Regions from separate parts of the Streptomyces sp. NPDC085596 genome, predicted to be linked through region 3. Evidence: riboswitches for the same ligand, from Rfam matches in the RefSeq annotation. Region 3 holds a riboswitch; each other region holds the start of a gene.
The links. A riboswitch is a leader RNA that binds a small molecule or an ion and turns the genes downstream of it on or off. The one in region 3 is predicted to bind thiamine pyrophosphate.

Region 1 (3,268 bases), on a different contig from region 3:
GGTGAACAGGAACACCATCAGCGCGGCGGCGGCCACGGCGGGCGCCAGCGCGGGCAGGGTCACCTGGCGCCAGGCGCGTGGCGGGGACGCGCCGAGCATCCGGGCGGCCTCCTCCTGCCGAGGGTCCAGTTGCCCCCACAGTCCGCCGACGGTGCGGACGACGACGGCGTAGTTGAAGAAGACGTGTGCGAGGAGGATCGCCCACACCGTGGTGTCCAGCCGCACGCCCCACAGCTCGTCCAGCAGCCCGCCGTGGCCGACCAGCGCGAGGAACGCGGTGCCGACGACCACCGTGGGCAGCACGAACGGCACCGTGACGACGGCCCGCAGCACCTGCTTGCCGGGGAAGTCCAGCCGGGCGAAGGCGTAGGCGGCCGGCAGCGCGATCAGCAGGGTGAGCGCGGTGGAGGCGAGCGCCTGCCAGGTGGTGAACCACAGCACGTGCCGGATGTCGGAGCGGCCCAGCACCTCGGCGAACCGCCCGAGGTGCCAGCTGCCGTCGGCCTTGAGCCCCCGCGCCGTGATGGCGGCGACGGGCCAGGCGAAGAACAGCGCGAAGAACGCGACGGGCAGGGCCATCAGCCCCAGCCGCGCCGCGCTCCCGCGGCTTCGCCGTCCAGCTGCTTCAGCTACTTCAGCTACTTCAGTACGAGTGACGTCCACGAGCTGACCCACTGGTCGCGGTTGGCGGCGATCCTGTCGGGCGCCATGGTCGCCGGGTCCTTGGCGGCGGGCCCGTACTCGGTGAACTCGGCGGGGACCTTGGCGTCCTTGATCACCGGGTACACGAACATGTTCAGCGGCATGTCCTGCTGGAACTCCTTGGAGAGCAGGAAGTCGAGGAACGCCTTGCCGCCCGCGGGGTTCTTCGCGTGGTTCAGCAGCCCGGCGAACTCCACCTGCCGGAAGCAGGTGCCCTCGGAGACGCCGGTGGGGGCGGTCGCCGGCTTCTTCTTGGCGTAGATCACCTCGGCGGGCGGCGAGGAGGCGTACGACACGACGAGCGGCCGGTCACCGCCCGCCTTCTTACCCTCGGAGGAGCCGGAGAACTCCTGGTAGTACGCCTGCTCCCAGCCGTCGACGACCTTGACGCCGTTGGCCTTGAGCTTCTTCCAGTACCCCTCCCAGCCCTTGTCGCCGTAACTGGCGGCGCTGCCGAGCAGGAAGCCGAGGCCGGGCGAGGAGGTGGCGGCGTTCTCGGTGACCAGCAGGTTCTTGTACTTGGGGTCCGCGAGGTCGGCGAAGGTGCGCGGCGGCTTCAGTTTGTGCTTGTCGAAGTACGCCTTGTCGTAGTTGACGCAGATGTCGCCGTGGTCGACCGGCGTGACCCGGTGCTCGGCCCGGTCGAGCTGGAAGGCGGGGTCGGCCTGGTCGAGGCCCTTGGCGGCGTACGGCTGGAAGAGGCCGTTGTCGAGGGCGCGGGAGAGCAGGGTGTTGTCGACGCCGAAGAAGACGTCGCCCTGCGGGTTGTCCTTGGTGAGGACCGCCTTGTTGACGGCCTGCCCGGCGTCGCCGTCCTTGAGGACGCGCAACCGGTAGCCGGACTGCTTCTCGAAGTCCGCGATCACGTTCTTGGACGCGGCCCACGAGTCGTGGCTGACGAGGGTCACGGTCCTGGTGTCCGCGCCCCCCTTGGTGTCGGTGGACCCGCACGCGGAGAGCGTGAGCAGGCCGAGGCCGACCGCCGCGGCCACGAAGGTCTTGGTGTGCACTGGTGGTCCTCCTGGGGTGGGCCAGGAAGAGACGCGGCCCCGCCCGGACTCCGCGCGGGAGCCCGGGCAGGGCGCAACAGCTTGAGTGATGACCGAACTTCCTACCCAGAATGACCTGGGCGAGGTTCAGAGGGTCTGCGGCCTGCTTGCCGCACTCTCAGCGCTGTGGCGCTCCCCTGTCGGAATATGCAGATGTATGACCGTACGAAGGTGTACGGGTATGAACTTGTACTGACCGGCCCAGGTTACCGCTCGGTGGCCGCGAGCTGACCACACGCCCCGTCGATCTCCTGACCGCGGGTGTCCCGGACGGTCACCGGCACGCCGTGCGCGGCGATGGCCTCCACGAACGCCTTCTCGTCCTCGGGACGGGAGGCGGTCCACTTGGAGCCGGGGGTGGGGTTGAGCGGGATCAGGTTGACGTGCACGGGCCTGCCCTTGAGCAGCCGGCCGAGCCGGTCACCGCGCCACGCCTGGTCGTTGATGTCCCGGATCAGCGCGTACTCGATGGACAGCCGGCGCCCGGACTTCTCCGTGTACTCGAACCCGGCGTCCAGCACCTCGCGCACCTTCCACCGCGTGTTCACGGGGACGAGGGTGTCGCGCAGCTCGTCGTCGGGGGCGTGCAGGGAGATCGCCAGCCGGCACTTGAAGCCCTCGTCGGCGAAGCGGTGAATGGCGGGGACCAGGCCCACCGTCGACACGGTGATGCCGCGCTGCGAGAGGCCGAGGCCGTCGGGGGCGGGGTCGGTGAGGGCGCGGATGGCGCCGACGACGCGCTTGTAGTTGGCGAGCGGCTCGCCCATGCCCATGAAGACGATGTTGGACAGCCGCGCGGGCCCGCCGGGAACTTCCCCGTCCCTGAGCGCCCGCATACCGTCCACGATCTGGTGCACGATCTCGGCGGTGGACAGGTTCCGGTCCAGCCCCGCCTGCCCGGTCGCGCAGAACGGGCAGTTCATCCCGCATCCGGCCTGCGAGCTGATGCACATGGTGACCCGGTCCGGGTACCGCATCAGCACGGACTCCACGAGCGTGCCGTCGAACAGCCGCCACAGCGTCTTACGGGTGGTGCCCTGGTCCGTGGCCAGATGCCGGACCACCGACATCAGATCCGGGAACAGCGCCTCCCGCAGCCTCTCCCGCGAGCCGGCCGGGATGTCCGTCCACTGCTCGGGGTCGTGCGCGTACCGCGCGAAGTAGTGCTGCGAGAGCTGTTTGGCACGGAACGGCTTCTCGCCGGCCTCCGCAACAGCGTCCTTCCGCTCCGCGGGCGAAAGGTCAGCGAGATGCCGCGGCGGCTTCTTGGCTCCGCGGGGGGCGACGAAAGTGAGTTCTCCGGGCTTCGGCATAACCCTTCCAGTGTCGCAGATCAACACGACCGGCCTTGGCCAGACCGGGGTGGGGGCGGTCACCTGTGGGTGCCCACCGTCAGCGTCGGTCGGCCTCGGACGGCCCCTGACCGGAGCAGCAGCCGCCGGCGGTGAGGCCGGGGGCGGCGCTCTTGCCGAGGGTGTCGGCGTCGGCCTTGACCACGTAGACCTCCCAGGGCTCCT
Region 2 (3,268 bases), on a different contig from region 3:
GTACTGGACGAACCGCCCGAACTGCTCGGACCAGAAGTACGGCACCGGGTCGTAGGGCGCCGCCTCCTCGCCGAGGATGTCCGCCGCGACCGTACGCGGGCCCTGGAGGGCGTTGTCCCAGTGGTGGACGAGCAGCCGCTCGTCGTAGCGGGCCGAGGGGAAGGAGGTGCAGTCGCCGACCGCGTACACGTGCTCGGCGGACGTGCGCAGCCGGTCGTCGGCCAGGACGTCGCCGTGGGCGCCGAGGGCGATGCCGGAGCCGGCCAGCCAGCCGGTGGCGGGGTGGGCGCCGATGCCGACCACGACGGCGTCCGAGGGCAGCCGCGCGCCGTCGTCCAGCACCACGGCGCCGGGCTCGACGGCCGCCACGCGGACGCCGGTGCGCAGCGAGACGCCGCTGTCGGCGTACCAGGCGGTCATCGGGGCGGCGACCTCGGCGGGCAGGGCGCCGGCCAGCGGGCGGTCGGCGGCCTCGACGACGGTCACCGCGCAGCCGGCCTCGCGGGCGGCGGTGGCGAACTCGGCGCCGATCCAGCCGGCGCCGACCACCACGACGTCGTGCTGCCGGGCGAGCACCGGGCGCAGCCGCTCGGCGTCGTCCAGGGTGCGCAGCAGGTGCACACCGGGCGTCTCGTCGGTGCCGGGCAGCCGGACGGGTACGGCGCCGGTGGCCAGGACCAGCACGTCGTACGGGACGGGCCCCGCCGCGGTGTCCAGTTCGTGGTCGGCGGTGCGCACGCCGAGCGCCTCGCAGCCGAGCCGGAGGTCGATGTCGAGCGAGGCGAAGTCCACGTCGAAGGCGGAGCCCTCGGCGGTACCGAGGAGGATGGCCTTGGACAGCGGGGGCCGGTCGTAGGGCTGGTGCGGCTCGGCGCCGATCAGGGTGACGGGCCCGGTGAAGCCCTGTTCGCGCAGGGCGACGGCGGTCTGCACCCCGGCCATGCCCGCCCCGACGACGACCACGCGCCGTTCCTGTCCCGTGCCCTCCGGGGGCGTCTGCTCACTCACGTGGTCACCTTAGGTCAACTGACCTGCTCCACCAGGCGAACCGGGTCCCGGTGCCCACCTGGCCCGGTGCCTGGTCGGCCACGGGGGCGAGGGTGAGTCCGTCGAGCGAGCGGGGCACGGGCGGGGCTCCCTTACGGCTGAGCCGGGCGGGCGACTAGGCTGGCCACCGTAACTGCACTCGCGGGAGCCCGGACGTACCGGGCTGAGAGGGAGGCTGGCGGCCTCCGACCGTACGAACCTGATCCGGGTCATGCCGGCGAAGGGAGGGGCGGGACGCCCATGCCGTCACGTACGTCCGAACCGTCCGGCGCCCCGGACGTCCTTGTCGTGGGGGGCGGGATCATCGGCCTGGTCACCGCCTGGCGCGCGGCCGGGCGGGGGCTCACCGCGGCCGTGGTGGACCCCGAGCCAGGCGGCGGGGCCGCGCGGGTCGCGGCCGGGATGCTGGCCGCCGTCACCGAGCTGCACCACGGCGAGGAGGGGCTGCTCGCCCTCAATCTGGCCTCCGCGCGCCGCTACCCCGGCTTCGCCGCCGAGCTGACCGAGGCCACCGGCCACGACCTGGGCTACCGCCGCTCGGGCACCCTCGCCGTCGCCTTCGACACCGACGACCGCGCCCAGCTGCGCGAGGTGCACGAACTCCAGCTGCGCTGCGGGCTGGACTCCGAGTGGCTGTCCGGGCGGGAGTGCCGACGGCTGGAGCCGATGCTGGCGCCCGGTGTGCGCGGCGGGCTGCGGGCCGACGGCGACCACCAGATCGACCCCCGGCGGCTGGCGGCCGCGCTGCTGACCGCGTGCGAGCGGGCCGGGGTGGTCCTCCACCGGTCCTGGGCGGCGCGGCTCGACGTGGCCGGGGACCGGGCCACCGGCGTCACCACGGCGGACGGCACCACGCTGGCCGCCGGGCAGGTGGTGCTGGCGGGCGGCAGCCTCAGCGGACGGCTTCAGGGCGTCCCCGAGGCGCTCGTACCGCCGGTGCGCCCGGTGAAGGGGCAGGTGCTGCGGCTGACGGTGCCGCCCCGGTACCGGCCCTTCCTGAGCCGTACCGTGCGGGCCGTGGTGCGCGGCGGGCCGGTGTACCTGGTGCCGCGCGAGAACGGCGAGCTGGTGATCGGCGCGACCAGCGAGGAGCTGGGCTTCGACACCACGGTGACGGCGGGCGGGGTGTACGAGCTGCTGCGCGACGCCCATGAGCTGGTGCCCGGCATCACCGAGCTGCCGCTCACCGAGACCCTGGCCGGACTGCGCCCCGGCTCCCCCGACAACGCCCCGCTGCTCGGCCCCTCCGGCCTCGACGGCCTGCTGCTGGCCACCGGGCACCACCGCAACGGCGTGCTGCTCACCCCCGTCACCGGGGACGTCATGGCCGACGTGCTGTGCGGCGGGGGCCTGCCCGAGGTGGCCCGGCCCTTCACCCCGCACCGCTTCGCCACCGGCGCCCCCACCGCGACCCTGGAGCACTCCGCATGAACATCTCCGTCAACGGCGAGCGCCGCGAGGTGGCGCCCGGCACCGCCCTGGACGCCGTCGTACGCGTCCTGACCCCGGCGCCCTCGGGGGTGGCCGCCGCCGTCAACGAGACCGTGGTCCCGCGCACCCGGTGGGCCGAGACCGGCCTCGCCGAGGGCGACCGGGTCGAGGTCCTCACCGCCGTGCAGGGAGGCTGACCATGACCGGCGATCCCCTGGTCCTCGGTGACCTGACCCTGAAGTCCCGGCTGATCATGGGCACCGGCGGGGCGCCCAGCCTGGACGTGCTGGAACGCTCACTGATCGCGTCCGGCACGGAGCTGACCACGGTGGCGATGCGCCGGGTGGACCCCGGCGCGCACGGCTCGGTGCTGTCGGTGCTGGAGAAGCTGGGCATCCGCGTGCTGCCCAACACCGCGGGCTGTTTCACCGCCGGGGAGGCGGTGCTGACCGCCCGGCTGGCCCGTGAGGCGCTCGGCACCGACCTGGTGAAGCTGGAGGTCGTGGCCGACGAGCGGACGCTGCTGCCGGACCCGGTGGAGACGCTGGACGCGGCCGAGACGCTGGTCGACGACGGCTTCACCGTGCTGCCGTACACCAACGACGACCCGGTGCTGGCCCGCAGGCTCCAGGACGTGGGGTGCGCGGCCGTGATGCCGCTGGGCTCCCCGATCGGCTCCGGGCTCGGCATCCGTAACCCGCACAACTTCGAGCTGATCATGGAGCAGTCGTATGTGCCGGTGATCCTGGACGCCGGGGCCGGCACGGCGTCCGACGTGGCGCTGGCGATG
Region 3 (3,268 bases):
CGTGCGCACGATCTCCTCCGCGACCAGTTCACTGGTGGCCACCGTGCCCACCCCGCTCTGCGCGATGGAGAACAGCAGCAGCAGGGGCAGCGCGGCGCCCGCGTAGGCGAGGACGAGGGTGTTGACGACGGAGGCGATGTGGTCGCGGCCGATGCGGATGCCCGCCCGGTACAGCCCGCGCCAGCCCATCGAGGGATTGGCCTCGTGCAGCTCCCACACCGCCGAGGTCTGGGTGACCGTCACATCGTCCAGCACGCCCAGCGAGCCGATGATGACACCCGCGAGCAGCAGGCCGCTCATGTCGATCGACGGGTAGAGACCGTGGATCAGACCGGTGTTGTCGTCCGTGTTGCCGGTGAGCGCGGCCCAGCCGATGAACTGCGAGCCGAGGAAACCGATCAGCAGCAGTGAGACGAGGGTGCCGAGCACCGCGACGGAGGTCCGCGCGGACAGGCCGTGGCACATGTACAGCGCGATGAGCATGATCGCGCTCGACCCGACCACGGCCACCAGCAGCGGATTCGAGCCCTGGAGCACCGCGGGCAGGATGAACAGGGTCAGCACCATGAAGCTGACGGCCAGGGCCACCAGCGCCATGACGCCGCGCAGCCGGCCCACCACCACGACGGCGACCGCGAAGATTCCGGCCAGCAGCGCCATGGGGAACTTGCGGTCCAGATCGGTGACGGCGTACTGGAGGTCCTTGGGGGCCTTGGGCTCGTAGGCCACCACGACCTTGTCGCCCTGGTGCAACTGCCGGGTCTGGTCGGGCTGCACCAGCTCGGTGAAGGTGCGTCCCTGGTCCTTGCCGGTGTCGACCCGGACCGTCGCCTTCTTGCAGGGGCCCTTCTTGTCCTCCTGGGCAGCCGGACCCGCGCCCGTGGCGGAGGGGTCGCCGGCCGGGGCTCCCCCGCCCGCGCCGCCCACCTGGCAGCTCACCGAGGTGACCCGGGTGACCGTGGCCTGCTGCGTCTGGCGGTCGAAGCCGACCCCGGTGCGCTGGTGCGGCGGCGCGCCTCCGGGCCAGAGCACCACCAGACCCACGACGACGGCCGCGCTGAACGGGATCAGGATGGCCGCGATGACCTTGCGCAGATGCCTGGAGACCGGCGTGGCGGGGCCGTGGCTGTGGGAGTGGCCGTGCCCGTGGCCATGACCCCCGTGCCCGCCTCCGGAGCCCGGCCCATGCCCACCCCCGTCGCCGGGGCCTGGTCCGGAGCCGGGCCGGTGGGGCGGGCCGGGGGGAGGGTAGGGAGGCTGCTGCGTCGTGGTCACGGCCCGATCATTGCAAGAACGGGGGAGGCCCACTGTTCATCCCGTCACACGGGGCGCTAGCGTGGAGGCACCTTTGCACACGCGGGAGCTCGGAGCACCGGGCTGAGAGGGCGCTGACCTCCGTCGTTGCGATGTTTCACGTGGAACGTGGTTCCCCGAGAACATCTGCGGACGGAAATCGCTGCGTCGACCGCCGAACCTGTTACCGGGTAATGCCGGCGTAGGGAGTAGGTCTCATGACCAACAAGGACGCACGCACGCCTGCCTCCACGCAGAACACGACGAACAGTTCGTCGGGCGAGGAGGCCGGGAAGTCCATCGGCTGGCACAAGGCGTATGTCGAGGGCTCACGCCCCGATCTGCGGGTGCCGGTCCGTCAGGTGCACCTCACCAACGGGGGGTCGGTCACGCTGTACGACACCTCCGGCCCGTACACCGATCCGGAAGCCGACACCGATGTCCGCCGGGGGCTGGCCCCGCTGCGGGAGAACTGGATCGTCGCCCGTGGCGACACCGAGGAGTACGCGGGCCGTCCCGTCCGGCCGGAGGACGACGGGATCAAGCACACCTCGCCGCGCGGCGGGCTGCGCAATCTGGACGCGGTCTTTCCGGGGCGGCCCCGGCAGCCCCGGCGCGGTCGGACGGGCCGGGCGGTCACCCAGCTCGCCTATGCCCGCCAGGGCGAGATCACGCCCGAGATGGAGTTCGTGGCGCTCCGGGAGAACGTCTCTCCCGAGGTGGTCCGCGAGGAGATCGCGGCGGGGCGGGCCGTGCTGCCCGCCAATGTGAACCACCCGGAGATCGAGCCGATGATCATCGGTAAGCGGTTCCTGGTGAAGGTGAACGCCAACATCGGCAATTCCGCGGTCACTTCCTCGATCGAGGAGGAGGTGGAGAAGATGACCTGGGCGACCCGCTGGGGCGCCGACACGGTCATGGACCTCTCCACCGGCCGAAACATCCACACCACCCGCGAGTGGGTGCTGCGCAACTCCCCCGTGCCCATCGGCACCGTGCCGCTCTACCAGGCCCTGGAGAAGGTCGACGGCAGGGCCGAGGAACTGACCTGGGAGGTCTACAAGGACACGGTGATCGAGCAGGCCGAACAGGGCGTGGACTACATGACGGTTCACGCGGGTGTGCGCCTGCCGTACGTCCCGCTCACGGCGAACCGTAAGACCGGCATCGTCTCGCGCGGCGGCTCGATCATGGCCGCCTGGTGCCTGGCGCACCACAGGGAGTCGTTCCTGTACGAGAACTTCGAGGAACTCTGCGAGATCCTTGCCGCCTACGACGTCACCTACTCGCTCGGCGACGGTCTGCGGCCCGGTTCGATCGCGGACGCCAATGACGAGGCGCAGTTCGCGGAATTGCGCACGCTCGGGGAACTCAACCGGATCGCCAGGCGTTTCGATGTACAGACGATGATCGAGGGCCCCGGTCACGTCCCGATGCACAAGATCAAAGAGAACATCGACCTTCAGCAGGAGATCTGTGATGAAGCTCCGTTCTATACGCTCGGCCCGCTGACCACCGACGTCGCGCCGGCGTACGACCACATCACCTCGGGTATCGGCGCCGCGATGATCGCCTGGTGGGGCACGGCGATGCTCTGCTACGTCACGCCCAAGGAGCACCTGGGCCTGCCGAACCGGGACGACGTCAAGACCGGCGTCATCACCTACAAGATCGCCGCCCACGCGGCCGATCTGGCCAAGGGGCACCCCGGAGCCCAGGAGTGGGACGACGCTCTCTCGGACGCCCGCTTCGAGTTCCGGTGGGAGGACCAGTTCAACCTCGCCCTGGACCCGGACACGGCACGGGAGTTCCACGACGAGACCCTGCCCGCCGAACCCGCGAAGACGGCCCACTTCTGCTCCATGTGCGGCCCGAAGTTCTGCAGCATGAAGATCTCGCAGGACATCCGGCGCGAACACGGCGGGAACCGGGCCGAGATCGAGGAGGGCATGGCGAGGAAGTCCCTGGAGTTCGC

Region 1: another riboswitch for thiamine pyrophosphate. It lies ahead of ACIGA3_RS24660 (thiamine ABC transporter substrate binding subunit); the one in region 3 lies ahead of thiC (phosphomethylpyrimidine synthase ThiC).
Region 2: another riboswitch for thiamine pyrophosphate. It lies ahead of thiO (glycine oxidase ThiO); the one in region 3 lies ahead of thiC (phosphomethylpyrimidine synthase ThiC).

Annotation. Positions count from the first base shown of each region.
Region 1 is NZ_JBITTC010000009.1:107,015-110,282, forward strand. Features, by position in the region: gene ACIGA3_RS24655 (ABC transporter permease) at 1-579, opposite strand, end outside; gene ACIGA3_RS24660 (thiamine ABC transporter substrate binding subunit) at 639-1,712, opposite strand; TPP riboswitch at 1,793-1,900, opposite strand; gene rlmN (23S rRNA (adenine(2503)-C(2))-methyltransferase RlmN) at 1,958-3,064, opposite strand; gene ACIGA3_RS24670 (ArsI/CadI family heavy metal resistance metalloenzyme) at 3,144-3,268, opposite strand, start outside.
Region 2 is NZ_JBITTC010000001.1:346,010-349,277, forward strand. Features, by position in the region: gene ACIGA3_RS01590 (NAD(P)/FAD-dependent oxidoreductase) at 1-1,008, opposite strand, end outside; TPP riboswitch at 1,179-1,291, shown strand; gene thiO (glycine oxidase ThiO) at 1,288-2,478, shown strand; gene thiS (sulfur carrier protein ThiS) at 2,475-2,675, shown strand; partial or broken gene ACIGA3_RS01605 (thiazole synthase) at 2,678-3,268, shown strand, end outside.
Region 3 is NZ_JBITTC010000005.1:419,281-422,548, forward strand. Features, by position in the region: gene ACIGA3_RS18020 (YibE/F family protein) at 1-1,275, opposite strand, end outside; TPP riboswitch at 1,347-1,519, shown strand; gene thiC (phosphomethylpyrimidine synthase ThiC) at 1,512-3,268, shown strand, end outside.